3 regions of the Arthrobacter sp. P1_B9 genome follow, and region 1 is predicted to be linked to each of the others. Evidence: predicted binding sites of a transcription regulator. Region 1 holds the regulator's gene; each other region holds the start of a gene.
The links. Region 1 encodes HrcA, which represses chaperone genes, less so after heat shock. Its sites were predicted from a motif close to TTNGCACTCGNNNNNNNCGAGTGCNAA; they were not measured.
Positions count from the first base shown of each region.

Region 2: a site for HrcA is predicted at 2,854-2,880, ahead of AC1D1A_RS04585 (FmdB family zinc ribbon protein). Genes of this name have one in related genera too.
Region 3: a site for HrcA is predicted at 2,827-2,853, ahead of groL (chaperonin GroEL). Genes of this name have one in related genera too.

Region 1 covers NZ_JBFUAA010000006.1:196,240-201,944, reverse strand. Annotated here, with positions in the region: gene AC1D1A_RS11000 (GerMN domain-containing protein) at 1-372, shown strand, start outside; gene AC1D1A_RS10995 (16S rRNA (uracil(1498)-N(3))-methyltransferase) at 423-1,211, opposite strand; gene dnaJ (molecular chaperone DnaJ) at 1,214-2,344, opposite strand; gene hrcA (heat-inducible transcriptional repressor HrcA) at 2,437-3,450, opposite strand; gene AC1D1A_RS10980 (DUF3097 domain-containing protein) at 3,768-4,619, shown strand; gene AC1D1A_RS10975 (DUF4870 domain-containing protein) at 4,763-5,182, shown strand; gene hemW (radical SAM family heme chaperone HemW) at 5,309-5,705, opposite strand, start outside.
Region 2 covers NZ_JBFUAA010000002.1:438,434-444,138, reverse strand. Annotated here, with positions in the region: gene AC1D1A_RS04605 (hypothetical protein) at 1-373, opposite strand, end outside; gene AC1D1A_RS04600 (GNAT family N-acetyltransferase) at 517-1,137, opposite strand; gene galU (UTP--glucose-1-phosphate uridylyltransferase GalU) at 1,143-2,060, opposite strand; gene AC1D1A_RS04590 (5-formyltetrahydrofolate cyclo-ligase) at 2,165-2,827, shown strand; gene AC1D1A_RS04585 (FmdB family zinc ribbon protein) at 2,967-3,218, shown strand; gene AC1D1A_RS04580 (RcpC/CpaB family pilus assembly protein) at 3,498-4,292, shown strand; gene AC1D1A_RS04575 (AAA family ATPase) at 4,391-5,705, opposite strand, start outside.
Region 3 covers NZ_JBFUAA010000015.1:151,627-157,331, reverse strand. Annotated here, with positions in the region: gene AC1D1A_RS18125 (DUF3263 domain-containing protein) at 55-318, shown strand; gene AC1D1A_RS18120 (LytR C-terminal domain-containing protein) at 412-1,050, shown strand; gene AC1D1A_RS18115 (cold-shock protein) at 1,209-1,412, shown strand; gene AC1D1A_RS18110 (ABC transporter substrate-binding protein) at 1,472-2,740, shown strand; gene groL (chaperonin GroEL) at 3,036-4,673, shown strand; gene AC1D1A_RS18100 (RNase H family protein) at 4,809-5,705, shown strand, end outside.

The sequences.
Region 1 (5,705 bases):
GTCGCCTTCAACCATGTCCGCCTGGGCGAGCCGACCTCCCGCAGCGCCGGGATGGTGGCACCAGTGTGGATCATTGATCCGCAGGAGGGCACGTCCGTGGCCGACGGTTCGGTCAAGATCAGCGGCCGCAGCACCGTCCAGGGCGGGAAGCTCCGCTGGGCGATCCTCAAGGTCGACGGCGACGGCGACAACGCCAAGACCGCGTATCTCAACGGCAGCGCCACCGCCTCCGCCGATGCAGCCCGGCCCGGGCTGTTCACCTTGTCCGTGAACCTCGGCCCGGGCAATTACGAGGTCCGGGTGTCCCAGGTGGACGCATCCGACAGCGCCAAGGAAGTATTCCAGGACACCCGCGGGTTCACGGTCAAGTAGCCGTCACCTCAACAAGGCATCACGTCACCTGCGGCGGCGGCTGCCGCAGGTCACCAGCGGCCGAGGATGTCGCTGGCCAGCACAGTGGCGGCGGGCCCGGCCGTGGACGAACGCAGCACATGGTGCCCCAAAAGGGCCGTAACTGCACCGGCGTCGCAAAGCCGGGTCACCTCCCGCGGGCTGATGCCGCCTTCCGGACCCACGATCAGCAGGACCTCACGGGATCCGGCATCATCTGCCACAACATCGCCGGGCCCAACACTTTCCAGCCAGGCCTCGAGTACCTGCCGCAGCGGGCGCACGGCGTCTTCATGCAGGACGACGGCGAGGTCTGCCGCCGTTACGGCCGCCTGCAGCCCGGCGCCGTCGACGACGGCCCGGACCTCGGGAATCCATGCCCGGCGCGCCTGTTTGGCGGCTGCCGTCACCACCGATTGCCACTTGGCATGCGCCTTCGCGGCCCGCTCAGCCTTCCAGCGCACAATGGACCGCTCGGCCTGCCAGGGAATGACGGCGTCGATGCCCAACTCGGTCGCGGTCTCGGCCGCCAGTTCATCGCGGTCGCCCTTCGCCAGGGCCTGGACCAGGACCAGCCGTGTTCCTGGCCGTGGTTCCTCAGCCAGGTCCACGCATTCGACGCTCAGCTCCCCGGCAGCGACGGCTGTCACGGTGCCGGTCAGGCGCTTGCCTGCGCCGTCCGCGATGTCGACCGCTTCGCCGACGCCGATCCGTTTGACGGTGACGGCGTGGCGGGCCTCGGTTCCCTCGAGGACGAAGGCCGAGCCGGGGACCTGCTGGTCCAGGGTGCCTGGGGCGGTGAAGAAGACCGGGTTACTCACCGCTACAGGTTACCGAGCCGGTCCCGCAGTTTGGCGAAGACGCCGCCGCTGGCCGCAAGCTTTCCTTCCGTGAGGTGCTCGCCACGGTGCTTGGCCAGCTGGCGGAGAAGTTCCTCCTGGACGTGATCGAGCTTGACCGGTGTTTCCACCTGCAGGTGCACCTTCAGATCGCCGCGGCCGTGGCCGCGCAGGTGCGTGACGCCGAGACCGCGAAGGGTGATGATCTCGCCGGACTGGGTGCCGGCCTTGACGTCGATCTCCTGCTGTCCGTCGAAGGTGTCGAGGGATATTTCGGTGCCGAGGGCGGCCGCCGTCATGGGAATGTTGAGGCTCGCGTGCAGGTCATCGCCCTCGCGCACGTAAGTGGCGTCGTTGTTGACCCTGATCTCCACGTACAGGTCCCCGGCGGGGCCGCCGGCAGGGCCGGCCTCGCCCTGGCCGGACAGCTGGATGCGGGTGCCGGTGGCCACGCCGGCCGGGACCTTGACGGTCAGCGAGCGGCGGCTGCGGATCCGGCCCTGGCCGCTGCATTCGTTGCACGGGTCCTTGATGACGGTGCCGAAGCCCTCGCAAGACCCGCAGGGGGCGGACGTCATGACCTGGCCCAGGATGGACCGCACGGCGCGCTGGACCTGACCGCTGCCGCCACAGATGTCGCAGCGGACCGGGTGGGTGCCCTCCCGGCAGCAGGATCCCTCGCAGGTGGGGCAGATGACGGCCGTGTCGACCTCGAGCTTTTTGTTCACGCCGAACACCGCATCGCGGAGGTCGATCCGGACGCTGATCAGCGCGTCCTGGCCGCGGCGGACCCTGGACGCCGGGCCGCCCTGGCCGCCACCGGCGCCGAAGAAGGTCTCGAAGATGTCCTGGAAGGCGAAGCCCTGGCCCGAGTAGCTGCCGCCGCCGAACCCGTTGTCGGTGCCGTTCTCGTTGCCGGTGGTGTCATAGACCCGGCGCTTCTGCGGATCGGAGAGGACCTCGTAGGCGTGCGTGACGGCCTTGAACCTGTCCGAGGCGTCCTCCCCGGGGTTCACGTCCGGGTGCAGGGTCCGGGCCAGTTTCCGGTAGGCCTTCTTGATCTCCTCCCCCGATGCGTCGCGGGAGACTCCAAGAACGTCGTAGTGGCTGCTCAAAGTGTGTATCTCTTCCTTGTTGTACTGCCTGTGGGGTACTGCCTGTGGGGCACTGCCTGTGGGGCAAGAAGTCGTATTCGGTCCCGGGCCTGTCAGGGCCCCAGGATCCTCGAAAGGTAGCGGGCCACCGCTCGGACGGCGGCCATGGTGGTGGGATAGTCCATCCGGGTGGGCCCAAGCACTCCGACCTTGGCCGTGGCGTCCGGCCCGTAGGCGGTGGCCACGACCGAGGCCTCGGCGAGACCGTCGTAGGGGTTTTCCCGGCCGATGCTGACGGTCACGCCGCGCGGGTCTTCGGCCATTTCGCTGAGCAGGCGGAGCATGACCACCTGTTCCTCGAGGGCCTCCAGCACGGGGCCGATGCTGAGCGGGAAGTCCACATTGGAGCGGGCCAGGTTGGCGGTGCCGGCCATGACCATGCGCTCTTCACGGCTGCTCGTGGCCAGGGCCTCAAGACCGCGGGCCAGCGCCTGGGCTGCTCCGCGCCGCGCGGGCGGGCCACCGGCAACGACGGCGGGCAGCAGCTGCGGCATCAGGCTCAGCGGCGTACCGGAGAGGCTGGCCAGAAAACTACTCCGCAATTCCGACAGCGCGTCGTCGGGAATGTCCTGCCCGACGTCGATCACGCGCTGCTCCACCTTGCCCGTGTCAGCGATCAGAACAGCCAGCACTTTCCTGGGCGCCAGCAGCACGAACTCAATGTGCCGCACCCGGGCGCGGCTGAGCAGCGGATACTGCACGACGGCGACCTGGTTGGTCAGGTGCGAGAGGAGCCTCACGGTCCGGTCAAGGATGTCGTCGAGGTCCTCGGATCCTTCCAGCAGCGCCTGGATGGCCCGGCGCTCGGCCTGGGACAACGGCTTCACCGCTGAGATCTGGTCGACGAACAACCGGTAGCCCTTGTCAGTGGGGATCCGGCCTGCACTCGTGTGCGGTGCCGTGATCAGGCCCTCGTCTTCCAGCGCCGCCATGTCATTTCGGATCGTGGCGCTCGAGACGCCGAGATGGTGCCGTTCAACGAGCGCTTTGGAACCAACGGGCTCACGCGAATGGACGTAGTCCTCCACGATGGCGCGCAACACTTCGAGTTTGCGCGGTTCGCTCACGCTCCACCTCCAATCGACCGTCCCGCAGCCGGTGCCACCCCCGCGTCCGGTCCGGGTCCACCAGTGGTGCACGGACGGCCCGCCACAGGACAAGGGTTAGCACTCGACATGCCTAAGTGCTAACCAGTCTAATATGAGTCGCCGCGTTGTTAGCATTGGATTCGCTCCAGGCGTGGCCCGCGGGAACGCGATTCCCGTCACGCCGGCGCCGAGACCGTGGCAGACGCTGCCGTTGCCGCGCCGTCGCGGTCCGGTTCCGGCCCCCGGAGAGTTCCACCGACCGCCGTACATTCCGAGTGCAAAGTAAGCGTGAAGAGATGTCGTACCAGAACTGGGGACCCCAGGACCTGTCCGCCCCCGCCAAGACCCAGCTGCCGGAAGTCCCGGTGGAACGCGGGATGGTCCTCGAGGAGGTCCAGTCCGGCTGGGTGGGCGCCGTAACCCGCGTGGAGAAGTCCGGCGGCATGCACGTGGTGGCGCTGGAGGACCGGCGGGGCAAGTCGCGGTCCTTCCGCCTCGGCTTCGGCTTCCTCTTGGACGGCCAGCCCATCCGCCTGATGCCGCCGGCCCGGAAGAAGACGGCACCGGCCGCCGGTGCCGGCCGCACGGCGTCGGGCTCGGTACGGGTGGCGGGGCAGCGCGCACAGGTGGCCAAGGCCAGCCGCATCTGGGTGGAAGGAAAGCACGACGCCGAGCTGGTGGAGAAGGTCTGGGGCGATGACCTCCGGGTGGAGGGCATCGTCGTCGAGCCCCTGCACGGCATTGACGACCTCGCGGCCGCCGTGGCGGACTTCGGCCCGGGCCCCGGCCGGCGCCTCGGCGTGCTCGTAGACCACTTGGTGGCAGACTCCAAGGAGTCGCGGATCGCCGACGCCGTCATGGCCTCACCGGGCGCCGCAGGCAACGTCCTGATTGTGGGGCACCCCTACGTGGACGTGTGGCAGGCCATCCGGCCCTCGGTCCTGGGGATCGAGCAGTGGCCCGTGATCCCCCGCGGCACGGACTGGAAGACCGGGATCCTGATGGCTTTCGGGTGGCCCCACTCCACGAAGGAGGACATCGGCCTCGGCTGGCAGAAACTCCTGGGGGCTGTCCGCAGCTACGCTGATCTGGAGGCGTCGCTGCTTGGCCGCGTGGAAGAGGTCATTGACTTCCTCACCGTGCCCTAGTCCGCCGCGGCGGCCGCCCCTGATCTCCATTTCCTTGCCCGAGCAAGTATTCTTGAAACGGCGGCCGCGCTTCCAGTGCGGTCCCGGCTATTTCAGGCACAACCCAGGCAGCAACGCATCACCGCAATCCGAAGGGCTACACCGTGGCAGATAACGCACGCGAACACACGGGCAATCAGGCTGGCCATGGCCAGCCCCCGTACCATGGCGTTCCGGCAAACGCGCTGCCGCTGACGGCCAGCGAGGACCGCCAGTGGGCCACGCTCGCGCACTTCGGCGGCATCCTGGGCTGCGTGCCGTCGCTGCTGATCTACCTCATCTTCAAGGACCGCGGCCCGTTCACGGCACAGGAATCCAAGGAAGCCCTCAATTTCACGCTGCCGCCGACACTGGCCGCGGTACTGGCCAATCTGCTGGTCTTCATCCCGGTGGTGGGCAACCTCTTCGCCGTGCTCGCCACGGTGATCTGGATCGCCGTGACGTGCTTCTCGGTGGCGGCAGGCATCCACGTCAACCGCGGCCAGCCGCACCGCTACGAGTTCAACCTGCGCTGGATCAAATAGCCGGCCCGGACCCAAGCACGAGAGCCGGCCGCCGCCCGTCAGGGGCAGCGGCCGGCTCTCTTTTATGCGGCAGGGTATTGTGGCCGCTGGTGCGGGCAGCCAAGTCGTGGAAGCTTTGCCGGCAGACTAGTCCGGCAGGATCCTGCGGACGACGGCGTCGGCCAGCAGCCGGCCCTTAAGGGTGAGAATGAGCCGGCCTTTGAAAGCCGCCGCGGGGTCCACGAGGCCGTCCGCGATCAGCCCCGCGACAGCGTGCCTGCCGGTGTCCCCCAGGCCGCCGAGGCTTGGGATGTCGAGTCCGGAATTGAGCCGGGCCTCGAGCATGACCCGTTCCACGTTGCGGGTTTCAGAGTCCAGCGTTTCGCGTCCGGCGGCGGGTGAGGCGCCGGCGCCGAGGCGGTTGGCGTAGGCGGTGGGGTGCTTGACGTTCCACCAGCGGACGCCGCCCACGTGCGAGTGTGCCCCGGGCCCGATGCCCCACCAGTCGTCCCCGCGCCAGTAAGCGAGGTTGTGCCGGCAGGCC
Region 2 (5,705 bases), on a different contig from region 1:
AAAGCCGAAGGGCTCCGGACACGACTGCCGTGAGGAGAGCCAGGAGCCCGGCTACCGCCAGCACCAGCCGCGCCCAACGAATCCGGAATGCCGGGGAGCCCGACGCAGCAATCGGATTCACCCGAGGGGTCGCCGCTTTGCCCGCCCCAGTCCCAGGTGTGCCGCCGGCCGGGTCTGCGCGCTGTGTGCTGATCATGGGTTTCTCCTGCTGCGCCGCCATTTTCATAACCTTCCCCGCATGTGGATCTGCTGGTTCCATGTCAATGACATCCGCCAGGAAGTCGCCTGCAGGCTGCAGCTGGTGGCGTCCGTTCCGGAGAACGTAAGGCGCCACCCACACGATCCAGAGCGCAACAGCAATGACAAGGATCACAGAGCTGCTAAGAGGGAAGTCCACACTCAAAACCGTATGAGGTATATGAGGTGCTGCCCCGCATTGTCAGGGGTGTGTCGCGCGCGCAGCGGCGACTGGCCGGCGTCGGGGCGTCGTGGCTGGTCAGGCGGCTCTCATGGGCCTCAGGACTGGCGGGTTCTCAGCCACCGCGCGAGGAGGCCTTCCGGCACTTCCTCAGCCGTGAGCGCGAAGGTCCGGTGGTCTGCCCATTCACCGTTGATGTGCAGGAACCTGGGCCGGAATCCCTCGTCACGAAACCCGAGTTTTTCCACCACGCGCAGGCTCGGCGCGTTCTCCGGCCTGATGTTGATCTCCATGCGGTGCAGGCCAAGGGTGCCGAAGCAATAGTCGGTCGCCATGGCCACGGCGGTCGGGGCGATCCCCCGGCCGGCCCGTTCCTTGTCGACCCAATAGCCAAGCGTCGCCATCATGGCCGACCCCCAGACAATCGAGGACACCGTCAGCTGCCCCACGATCACCGGCGCCTGATGGCCTGGTGTCCATTCCGCGATGACGAACGGCAGGGCCGTGGCCTGCGCGGCCTGGGCCTTGAGCGAGCGCACCATCTGCCGGTAGTCCGGCAGGCCGCCGCCGGGGACCGGGTTCGATGCCTCCCAGGGGGCCAGCCACTCGCAGTTGCGGGACCTGAGCGCTGTCCACTCCTTGCGGTCCCGGTACCGGATCGGGCGCAACACGATGTCGCCGCTCTCCAAGGTCACCGGCCAGGTGAAGCTGCCCCCCACGGGAGTTATTTGGCGAGGCTGGGGGCCAGGCTGGACGCGAAGCCGGGCAGCCATTCGCGCAGGCCCGGGCCGAGGTCCTCACTGTCGCAGGCGAGCTGGACACAGGCCTTGAGGTAGCTGAGCTTGTCGCCGGTGTCGTAGCGGCGGCCGCGGAAGATGACGCCGTACACGCCGTAGCCCTCGCCGGTGCCGGCCGAGAGTTCCTGCAGGGCGTCCGTGAGCTGGATTTCCCCGCCGCGGCCGGGCGCGGTGCGTTCCAGCACTTCAAAGACGGCCGGGTGCAACACGTAGCGGCCAATTACGGCCAGGTTGGACGGGGCGTCCGCGACATCGGGCTTCTCCACGAGCTGGTTGATGCGGACGTAGTCCTCACCGCCGATTGCCTCGACGTCCGCGCAGCCGTAGGCACTGATCTGGGACGGGTCCACCTCGATCAGAGCGACCACCGACCCGCCGGTCTTGGCCTGGACCTCGATCATGGTGCTGAGGAGCTCATCGCGGGCGTCAATGAGGTCATCTCCCAGGAGGACGGCGAACGGCTCATGCCCGACGTGCTGCTTGGCCCGGAGGACCGCGTGGCCGAGGCCCATGGGATCGCCCTGGCGGACGTAGTGGATGTCACCGAGGTTGCTGGCGGCCTGGATGGATTCGAGCTTCGCAGTGTCACCCTTCGCCTCCAGGGTGGACTCCAGCGCGGGGACGCGGTCGAAGTGGTCCTCCAACGCCCGCTTGTTGCGGCCAGTGATCATCAGGATGTCGTTCAGGCCGACATTCACGGCCTCCTCGACTACGTACTGGATGGCCGGCTTGTCAACGACAGGCAGCATTTCCTTGGGCATGGCCTTTGTGGCCGGGAGAAACCTGGTACCAAGGCCCGCGGCGGGGATAACGGCCTTGCGGACGGAAGCGATGGGTGTATTCACACGACTAATCTAACGGAGGGACCAATCATTGCGTAATCATTATGCGAACCGCCTGCCGGGCCCCCCGCTGCAGCGCGGCCGCAAGAGGCAGAGGACGGGCCAAGATGGCGTCAAAAGAGGAAATTCGCTCCAGCCACAGGGCGGCGCGTTCCGCACTCCCGCTGGCCGCACAGGACACCGCCGCGGCGGGCATCGCCAGCCACGGGCTCGCGTGGGCCTCCGGGCTTGGCCGCGGCCGCCAGGGCACCTTCGCGGCGTACCTCGGTGTGGGCGCCGAACCGCCCACACTGCCACTGCTGACTGCCCTGGTCGAAGCCGGGCACCGGGTGCTGCTGCCCGTTTGCGAACCCGACATCGAGCTCAGCTGGGTGTATTGGACTCCCCAGTCCGGGTTTGTCCGCAGCCGGTACGCGCCCATCCAGGAGCCTGTCGGAGAGCGCCACGGTACCGAAGTCATGCGGGACGCCACCGCAATCTTCCTGCCGGCCACCGCGGTGGATTTCTCGGGCAACCGAATCGGGCAAGGCGGCGGCTACTACGACAAGTTCCTTGCCGCCCTGGCTGCCATGTCCTCCGCGCCCGGCGGGGCGGACGCCGGGGCGGCCGACGCTGCAGCCGACGCTGTCGCGTCGCCGACTGCCGCCGTCGTCTATGACACGGAGGTGCTGCCCGCAGGCAGCATCCCCGCGGAGTCGTTCGACCGGAAAGTCGACACGGCGCTGACCCCGGGCGGGATCGTCCGACTCGGCCGATCCCGGCCCGCCTGATCCTGGTTCCCGCCAAGGTGATAGAATTGGCACTCAGGCCCTGCGACTGCTAAGGACGGAACAGGTCGATAGACATATCGGCGGTGATCCGGACTCCGCAGCACGGGACCTGCTCGTTTGCCCCTGAGGAGGATTTCCAGTGCCCACGTATGCATACGCCTGCAAGGACTGCAGCCACGCCTTCGAGATCGTGCAGTCGTTCAGCGACAACTCCTTGACGTCCTGCCCCGAGTGCCAGGGCACGCTGCGCAAGAAGTTCAACAGCGTCGGCGTAGTGTTCAAGGGCTCCGGCTTCTACCGGACCGATTCGCGCGACGCCAAGGGCAGCACGGTTTCCCCGGCTCCTGCAACTCCCGCGGCCACCCCCGCGCCCGCCGCAGCGGCCAGCTAAGGCACCTGCCGGGTTGGCACCGGCCGCCGGCTGGGCTACGGCCGGCTGATTCTCGGCACTGCCTGAATCCCTGTCCCCTGTCCGCTGTTGCCGTTGCCGTTGCCGCTGTTGCCGTTGTCCACATAGGACGTTCCGCAGCTGCCGCCGCTCTGCGCAGATCCGTAGCGTGGCGGCATGGAACTTTTCCTCACCGCGGTTTCCCCGCCTTCGTTCAAGACGGCTGCCCCGGCGGCGCCTGTGCCGTCTTCCACGCCTTCGTTCAGGCCGTTCCGCGCCGCAATGCCTGAAGCTGGCCCCGGCCGCTGGTCCCGTACCGGGATCCGCCCAACGAGACTTCCTGCCGCCACGTTTTCCGCCGCAGGCCTTCCGTTCCGGAGCCGGATCGGTCCCGCGAAACCCCGCCGGCGTCCGCCCCGCGGCCGCCCGTCGTGGCGCCGCCTGCGCGGCTGGCTGAACCGGAACCGGCGGCTTATCGCGGCCCTCCTGTTCTGCATCCCCGCCGGACTGACAGTTCAGCAACTGGCTCCAGCGCCCACTGACACTGTCGCAGCCTTCGCCGCCGCGGCCGATCTGCCCGCTGGAAAGTTTCTGGAACCCGGCGATCTCAGCAGGATCAGCGTGCCACCCGGCCTTATTCCTGCGGGCAGCCCCGGCAGCGAGACCGCGTTCGAGGGAAAACAGCTGGCCGCACCGTTGCGCCAGGGCCAGCTCCTCACCGACGCCCAGATCCTGGGACCGGGCCTGCTCGCCGGAAGCCCGCGAGGCTCTGCGGCCGTGCCGCTGAGGATGGCAGATCCGGCCTCCATCCAGCTGGTCTCCCCCGGGCAGCTCGTCAACGTGGTGCTCACTGCCGGCAACGGCATGGAACAACCCGGCGAAAGCCAAATCCTGGCCGAAGCCGTACCAGTGCTCTGGACGTCGGCGCAGGGCGGCAAGGCCGGCTCCTGGCCCGCCACTGCGGAGACTGACGGGCTGGTGGTGGTGGCAGCGACGGCCGACCAGGCCCGCAGGCTGGCGGGCGCGTCTACCCAGGGCAAATTGTTTTTCGTGCTTGTGTCGTCACCGCCGGGCTAGCCGTCCAGCCAGCAGGGCGTTTCCGCCGGGCCAGTGGCCCGGGCCGTAGGCTCCGACGCGGGCCGCGCCCGCAGGCTCTGGGCTGCGGGCGCGGCCCGTCAGCCCCAGTGCGGCGGCTTCTGTTCCTGGAGCCAGGCGTCGTGATCGTAATTATCAGGCTGGTCACCCCAGCGCCGGGGGTCGTCTTCCGCCGCCTTATTCGGCAGCACACCCTCCGGAACGGTGGCCTGTGCCTCCGAACGGCGCGACGTCTCCTTCGCGGCCTCCTGGTCCGGCCCGTCGCCGGTCGATTCCCCGGTCGATTCGCCGGCCTTCGACCCTGCGGTGTCGGCCGCGGCCCCCGTCGACTCACCCGGCTTCGGCCCCGCGGTGTCGTTCGTGTCGCCGGTCTCGCCGGTGTTGCTAGTGATGCCGTCCGCACTCATGCCGCCGGCCTCCTTACTGCCTGTATTGCCTGTCATTGCTGATGCTGGTGCCTGCCGGCGGAATTCTTGGCCAGCAGTTTCGTGGCCGCGGAACACCTGTCCCGAGGGTTCGGCCGCCACGTGGTACTCGGCGGCCCGCGCCTCGTCGATCGCCAGGTGTTCGATGCCGTCGTCGAAGAAACCGTGCGATGTCCGCAGCCGGCTGGACACGGCGGGCTTCTCCAACCCGAGGTAGCCGCCAATCCGGTCGGCGCAGGCCGAGGGGTCGGTGAAGACCTCTATGGTCCACAGGGGCATGTACCGCCAGCCAAGCCGCTCCAGGAGCTGCGGCCGGAGCCTGCTCCGTTCACGGACGCTCATCCGCCGGTAATGGCTCGTACCGTCCGACTCGATCGCCACCGGACGGGGAATCTCCGCATCGTCCTGGCCGATCGTGGTCATCGGATCGGCGGCCGCCACCATGTTCAGGACGCCGTCGTACTGGTGCCACACACGTGCCCCGCGGGCCCGGAGCCGGTCACCCAGGTCGGCCACGAGCGGATCGGCGCCGAGCGCCTGCTCGCTGGCCGCAGCCCGGGAGGCGGGGCTGCCAAGATCCGTGTTGCCCGCGATCTCACGGTCCAGGAGCTCGTAGAAGTCCACGGCGCCGTGGCTGAGGCGGCTGACATCAAGGTCTTCGGGCCGGAAGCAGCTGAGCACGTGCAGGGACCGGCGGGCACGCGTCATCGCCAGGGCGAATTTTGCTCGGCCACCTTCGGCGGAAAGCGGCCCGAGGCTGTGGAGGGTGCGCCCATGCGGGGTACGGCCATAGCCCGGGGAAAAAATGACGTGGTCGCGGACCAGGCCCTGGGCCCGTTCCAGATCCACTACGCGGAAGGACTCATCCCCCGCAGTGAAGAAGCTGCCCAGCATGGGGTAGTTGGGCAGTTGCGCCCTGATGGCCTCGCCGATCCGGGCGGCATGGCGAAGGCTGCCGGTCACCACGGCC
Region 3 (5,705 bases), on a different contig from region 1:
GTGCTCGCGGGGGATTCTGCCGGATTCCCAACCGCCGGCGCGGGCCCGGACGGGGTGTCCGCGGAGTCTGCGCTGAGCGCCCGCGACCAGCAGATGCTGGCCTTGGAGCGGCAATGGTGGAAGTACGCCGGGGCCAAGGAACAGGCCATCCGCGAGCTGTTCGATCTGTCCGCCACGCACTACTACCAGATCCTCAATGCCCTCATCGATACCGAGGATGCGCTGGCCCACGATCCCATGCTGGTCAAGAGATTGCGTAGACTACGTACATCACGCCAACGTGCCCGCACTGCCCGTCGTCTGGGAACAGATTCGTAAAGTCGCGTCACGAGCAGCCGGATGCGCACGTCCTGTTGCGTCCGTTCCGGCCTCGGGCACCCCGTATGAAATCAGCAAGGACGTCGTTTTACCATGACCAAATACGCTCGGGATGAATTTGATCGGGTCCCGGAGACCTCTACCCGGCAGGGAGTCCACCGGGCCGTCGCGGCATCGCGGCGGCGGAGCCTGGCGCCGATCCTGGCGGCTGGCTGCGTAGCCCTGGCCATCGGCCTGGTGGCCTTCCTGATCCTGCCGAAGCTCGGCTTCTCCGCAGGCCAGGCCGCGGCCGTGACGGCCGGTGGCAGCGCGTCCGCATCTGCCAGCAGCAGCCCGTCCGCCACGAGCACCATGAGCCCCAGTCCCACGCCGACGAGCCCGGAGCCGGCCGGCACGGACGCCGCCGCCGCGCCGGCGGCTTCGCCGTCAGCTACGCCGAGCGCCACAGCCGCCGCCGTCGACAAGACGCAGCCGGTGACGATCTACAACGCGACCACCACCGCCGGCCTCGCCACCCGCGTCGGCGGCACCGTCACCTCCGACGGCTGGGTCCTGGGCGAGACCGGCAACTGGGGCGGTGTCCCGCAACAGACGTCGGTGATCTTCTACAGCGGCATCGAGCAGAAGGGCAATGCGGAGGCACTCGGAGCCCTCCTCGGCGTCGACACCCTCGTGGACTCTGCCGAGTTCAACATGCCCCTTGTCGTCGTGCTCGGCCCCGGCTACCAGTAGCCAATCCGGTTACGCCTCAATAACTATTAGGCGGGGGCCCTGCCCGCCGCCGGCGTTCCTGGGGGACGCTGTGGGTACAGTATCTGCGGATTTCTTTTCGCAGTCCGCGGCGCACATCGAGGTGGGCCGCACGCAAGCTAGCTGAAAGTGTGGACACCATGGCACTGGGAACCGTCAAATGGTTCAACGCCGAAAAGGGCTACGGCTTCATCGCCGTGGACGGTTCCGAGAACGACGTCTTCGTGCACTGGTCCGCGATCGTCGGGGAAGGCTACCGCGCCCTGGACGAGGGCCAGCGGGTGGAACTGGAAGTCGGCGAGGGCGAAAAGGGCCCGCAGGCCGAAAGCGTCCGGCCCGCCTAGTGGTACTGGCTGCCGTCACGAACGCCCCAAGGAACGCGGCCGGGCGCCGCGGAGGACATTTGCCGCTGGGCCGCGCCCTGGCGGCGGGCACAGTAGCGGCCCTGGCCCTGACGGGCTGCCTGGGCCCCGCGGGCAGTGCCCGCGTGGCCAGCGCCGACGCCAGCGGTGACGGCACCCTGCGCATCGGCCTGATCCTGGACAACACGGGCAATCAGAACTTCCTCAACGCCTCCGAGCTCGCGGCGGCCAAACTTGCCGTCAAGGAGATCAACGCTGCCGGCGGGCACAAAGGCAAACCGGTGGAGCTGCTGCCGGAAACCATCAGCACGGACACCGCCGCCCAGGCGAAAGCGCTGGTTGCTGCCAAGGCCGACGTCGTGATCGGCCCGACCGATTCCAGCCGTGCCCCGGCCGCCATCGACGTGCTCGCCAACGCCAAGGTAGCCGTGATCTCCCCGGCCAACACCGCCGCCGCGCTCAGCAACTACAAGAGCGGCGGCTACTATTTCCGCACCTCGGCCGCCGACGTCGCCCAGGCATCCGTCCTCGCCAAACTGGTCAAAGACGGCGGCGCCAGGACCCTGGCGGTGCTGCATGAGGAAGGCGACTACGGCAAAGACGTCGCCGCCGCCGTCGTTGGTGCGGCGAAACAGTCCGGACTGGAGGTCGTGGCGGACGCGGAGTTCACCCCCGGCCAGGCGCAGCAGGCTGTCGCCGCCGCTAAGGCCGCCAACCCCGACGCCGTCATCCTGGTCTCGCGCGACGGCGCACAGGGCGCCATCGCCGAGCTGAACAACGCCGGCCTCGCCGGCAAGAAGCTGGTCCTCAGTGACGGAGCAGTCAGCAAGTACGGCTCTGGTCTGGGCGCCCGGGCGCTCGAGGGTGCACGCGGGATCCTGCCCGGCGTGTTTCCCTCCGCCGCCTTCCAGGCGGACCTCGTGGCCGTTGATCCCGGGCTGAAGGACATGGTGTTCGCCGCCGAGACGTACGACGCCGTCGTCCTGGCCGCCGTCGCCGCCGCCGCCGCAGAGGACGACGCCGGCACTTCCATCGCGGCGTCCCTCGTCGCGGTCTCCGGCGGAACCCCGGCAGCAGGCGGAACCGGGGCCGGCGGCAGCCAGCCGGCCAGCGAGTCATGCACGAGCTACAAGGACTGCGTCGGGGTCCTCCGGGCAGGCCAGCGGCCGGACTACGACGGCCAGTCCGGACGGATCAACTTTGATGCCCACGGCGACATCACCGAAGCGAACTACATGGTTTCGACCTACGGCGAGGACAACCTGCCCACGGTGGACGGCACAGAAGCCGCGAGCAGCAGCGGCGGCTGATCGCTCGTAGCGTATTGTGCCCGCGTGGCGGCCGGTTCCGGCCGGCCACTGCTTGCACTCTCCCCGGGGGAGTGCTAATTATTGATTTAGCACTCCAGCGCACTGACTGCTAACACGACGCCCGGTCCGCCCGGCCGCGAAGTGGGGCAGCCGGTCCAGGAGCTAAAGAAACACCTTGCTGGGGTGAGATCCCGGACCCGGCGGCATACAGAGGCCGCGGGGTTGGGATCGTCCGTCGCGGGCACCACAGCGAAGGTTCATTCTTAACGACTGTCCCGAAAGGACTACTGCCGTTATGGCCAAGATCATTGCATTTGATGAAGAGGCACGCCGCGGTCTTGAGCGGGGCCTGAACATCCTCGCCGACGCCGTCAAGGTCACCCTCGGCCCGCGGGGACGCAACGTCGTCCTCGAAAAGAAGTGGGGCGCCCCCACGATCACCAACGATGGTGTTTCCATCGCCAAGGAGATCGAGCTGGACGATCCCTACGAAAAGATCGGCGCCGAGCTGGTCAAGGAAGTTGCCAAGAAGACGGATGACGTCGCAGGCGACGGCACCACCACGGCAACCGTGCTGGCACAGGCCCTGGTCAAGGAAGGCCTGCGCAACGTCGCGGCCGGCGCTGACCCGCTGTCCCTCAAGCGCGGCATCGAGAAGGCTGTTGACGCGGTCACCGTCGAGCTCCTGGCCTCCGCCAAGGAAATCGAGACCAAGGAAGAGATCGCCGCCACCGCGTCCATCTCCGCCGGCGACAACGAGATCGGCGCCCTGATCGCCGAAGCCCTCGACAAGGTCGGCAAGGAAGGCGTCATCACCGTCGAGGAGTCGAACACGTTCGGCCTCGAGCTGGAGCTGACCGAAGGCATGCGCTTCGACAAGGGCTACATCTCCGCTTACTTCGTCACCGACGCTGAGCGCCAGGAAACGGTCCTTGAGGATCCGTACATCCTGATCGTCAACTCCAAGATCTCCAACGTCAAGGAACTGGTTGCTGTCCTGGAAAAGGTCATGCAGTCCAACAAGCCGCTGCTGATCATTGCCGAAGACATCGAGGGCGAGGCCCTGGCCACCCTGATCGTCAACAAGATCCGCGGCACCTTCAAGTCCGTCGCCGTCAAGGCTCCAGGCTTCGGCGACCGCCGCAAGGCGCAGCTGGCCGACATCGCCATCCTCACCGGTGGCCAGGTCATCTCCGAGGAAGTCGGCCTCAAGCTTGAGACCGCCGGACTCGAACTCCTTGGCAAGGCCCGCAAGGTTGTTGTCACCAAGGACGAGACCACCATCGTCGAGGGTGCAGGCGACGCCGACCAGATCGCCGGCCGCGTGTCCCAGATCCGCGCCGAGATCGAGAACTCCGATTCCGACTACGACCGCGAGAAGCTGCAGGAGCGCCTGGCCAAGCTGGCCGGCGGCGTTGCAGTCATCAAGGCCGGCGCCGCAACCGAGGTCGAGCTCAAGGAACGCAAGCACCGCATTGAGGACGCCGTCCGCAACGCCAAGGCTGCTGTCGAAGAGGGCATCGTCGCCGGCGGTGGCGTTGCCCTGATCCAGGCCGGCGCCAAGGCATTCGCGAACCTGCAGCTCTCCGGTGACGAAGCAACGGGCGCGAACATCGTCCGCGTTGCCATCGACGCCCCGCTGAAGCAGATCGCCTTCAACGCCGGCCTCGAGCCCGGCGTCGTCGTGGATAAGGTCCGCGGCCTGCCCGCAGGCCACGGCCTCAACGCCGCCACCGGCGAGTACGTCGACCTGCTGGCCGCCGGCATCAACGACCCGGTCAAGGTAACCCGCTCTGCCCTGCAGAACGCGGCTTCCATCGCCGGCCTGTTCCTCACCACCGAGGCCGTTGTAGCCGACAAGCCCGAGAAGGGTGGCGCCCCGATGGGCGGCGGCGACGACATGGGCGGCATGGGCGGCATGGGCGGTTTCTAACCACCCGCGCCAGCCATCACCGGCTGTTCGACGACGGCGGTCCCACCCTCGGGTGGGGCCGCCGTCGCCGGTTAATCGCGGCCCCTGTCCAAGGGAGCGTCGGTGGGCGTCGGCGGGTTCTGGCAGGATAGGTCAGTGACGATTACAGCAGCGGCCGACGGTTCGGCCTTAGGAAATCCTGGCCCGGCCGGCTGGGCCTGGTACGTGAATGACGACTGCTGGCGGGCCGGGGGGTGGCCCCACGGCACGAACAACCAGGGCGAACTGATGGCGGTGCTGGACCTGTTCCGGGCAACGGCGCACATGCCCGGGGAAGACCTGCTGATCCTCTGCGACAGCCAGTACGTCATCAACGCCGTGACCAAGTGGATGCCCGGCTGGAAACGCAAGGGCTGGCGCAAAGCCGACGGCAAGCCGGTGCTGAACGTGGACCTCCTCAAGGACATCGACCAGGCGCTCGTGGGCCGCAAGTACACCTTCGAATGGGTGCGGGGCCACGCGGGGCACGAGCTCAACGAGGCGGCGGACGTCCGCGCCCGGGCAGCGGCCACGGCGTACCAGCAGGGCGTGGCCGTCCGGCAGGGTCCCGGGTTCGGCACCCCGGAGGGCGAACCGCCAGCGGGCGAACCGCCAGCGGGCGAACCGCCAGCGGGCAAAACACAGCAGGGCATGACACAGCAGGACAAGATGCAGCCCGCCGCCCAGTCCGCCGCCCCACCCGCCGCCGCCCCTGCGGCCGCGACCCGGCCGCAGGCAGCCCCGGCGCCAGCCGGCCAGCAGGAACTCTTTGGCGCGCCGGGGACCTACGACGAACCGGACCTCTTCAGCGAACTCGAAGAAGAACCTGCCGTAGACCGGGCGGAGGCCAGCGCCGAAGCCGTCGTCGAGTCCCTCGAACGCGAACTGCTCCGCCCCGAAACCCGGGCAGACCTGGGCCGCACGGGCGTGCTGCTCCACCCGGGCTTCACCGAAATCGGCAGCTCCGGCCGGATCTGGACCCGCGACGCCATGATGATGTCACTCGAGGACAAC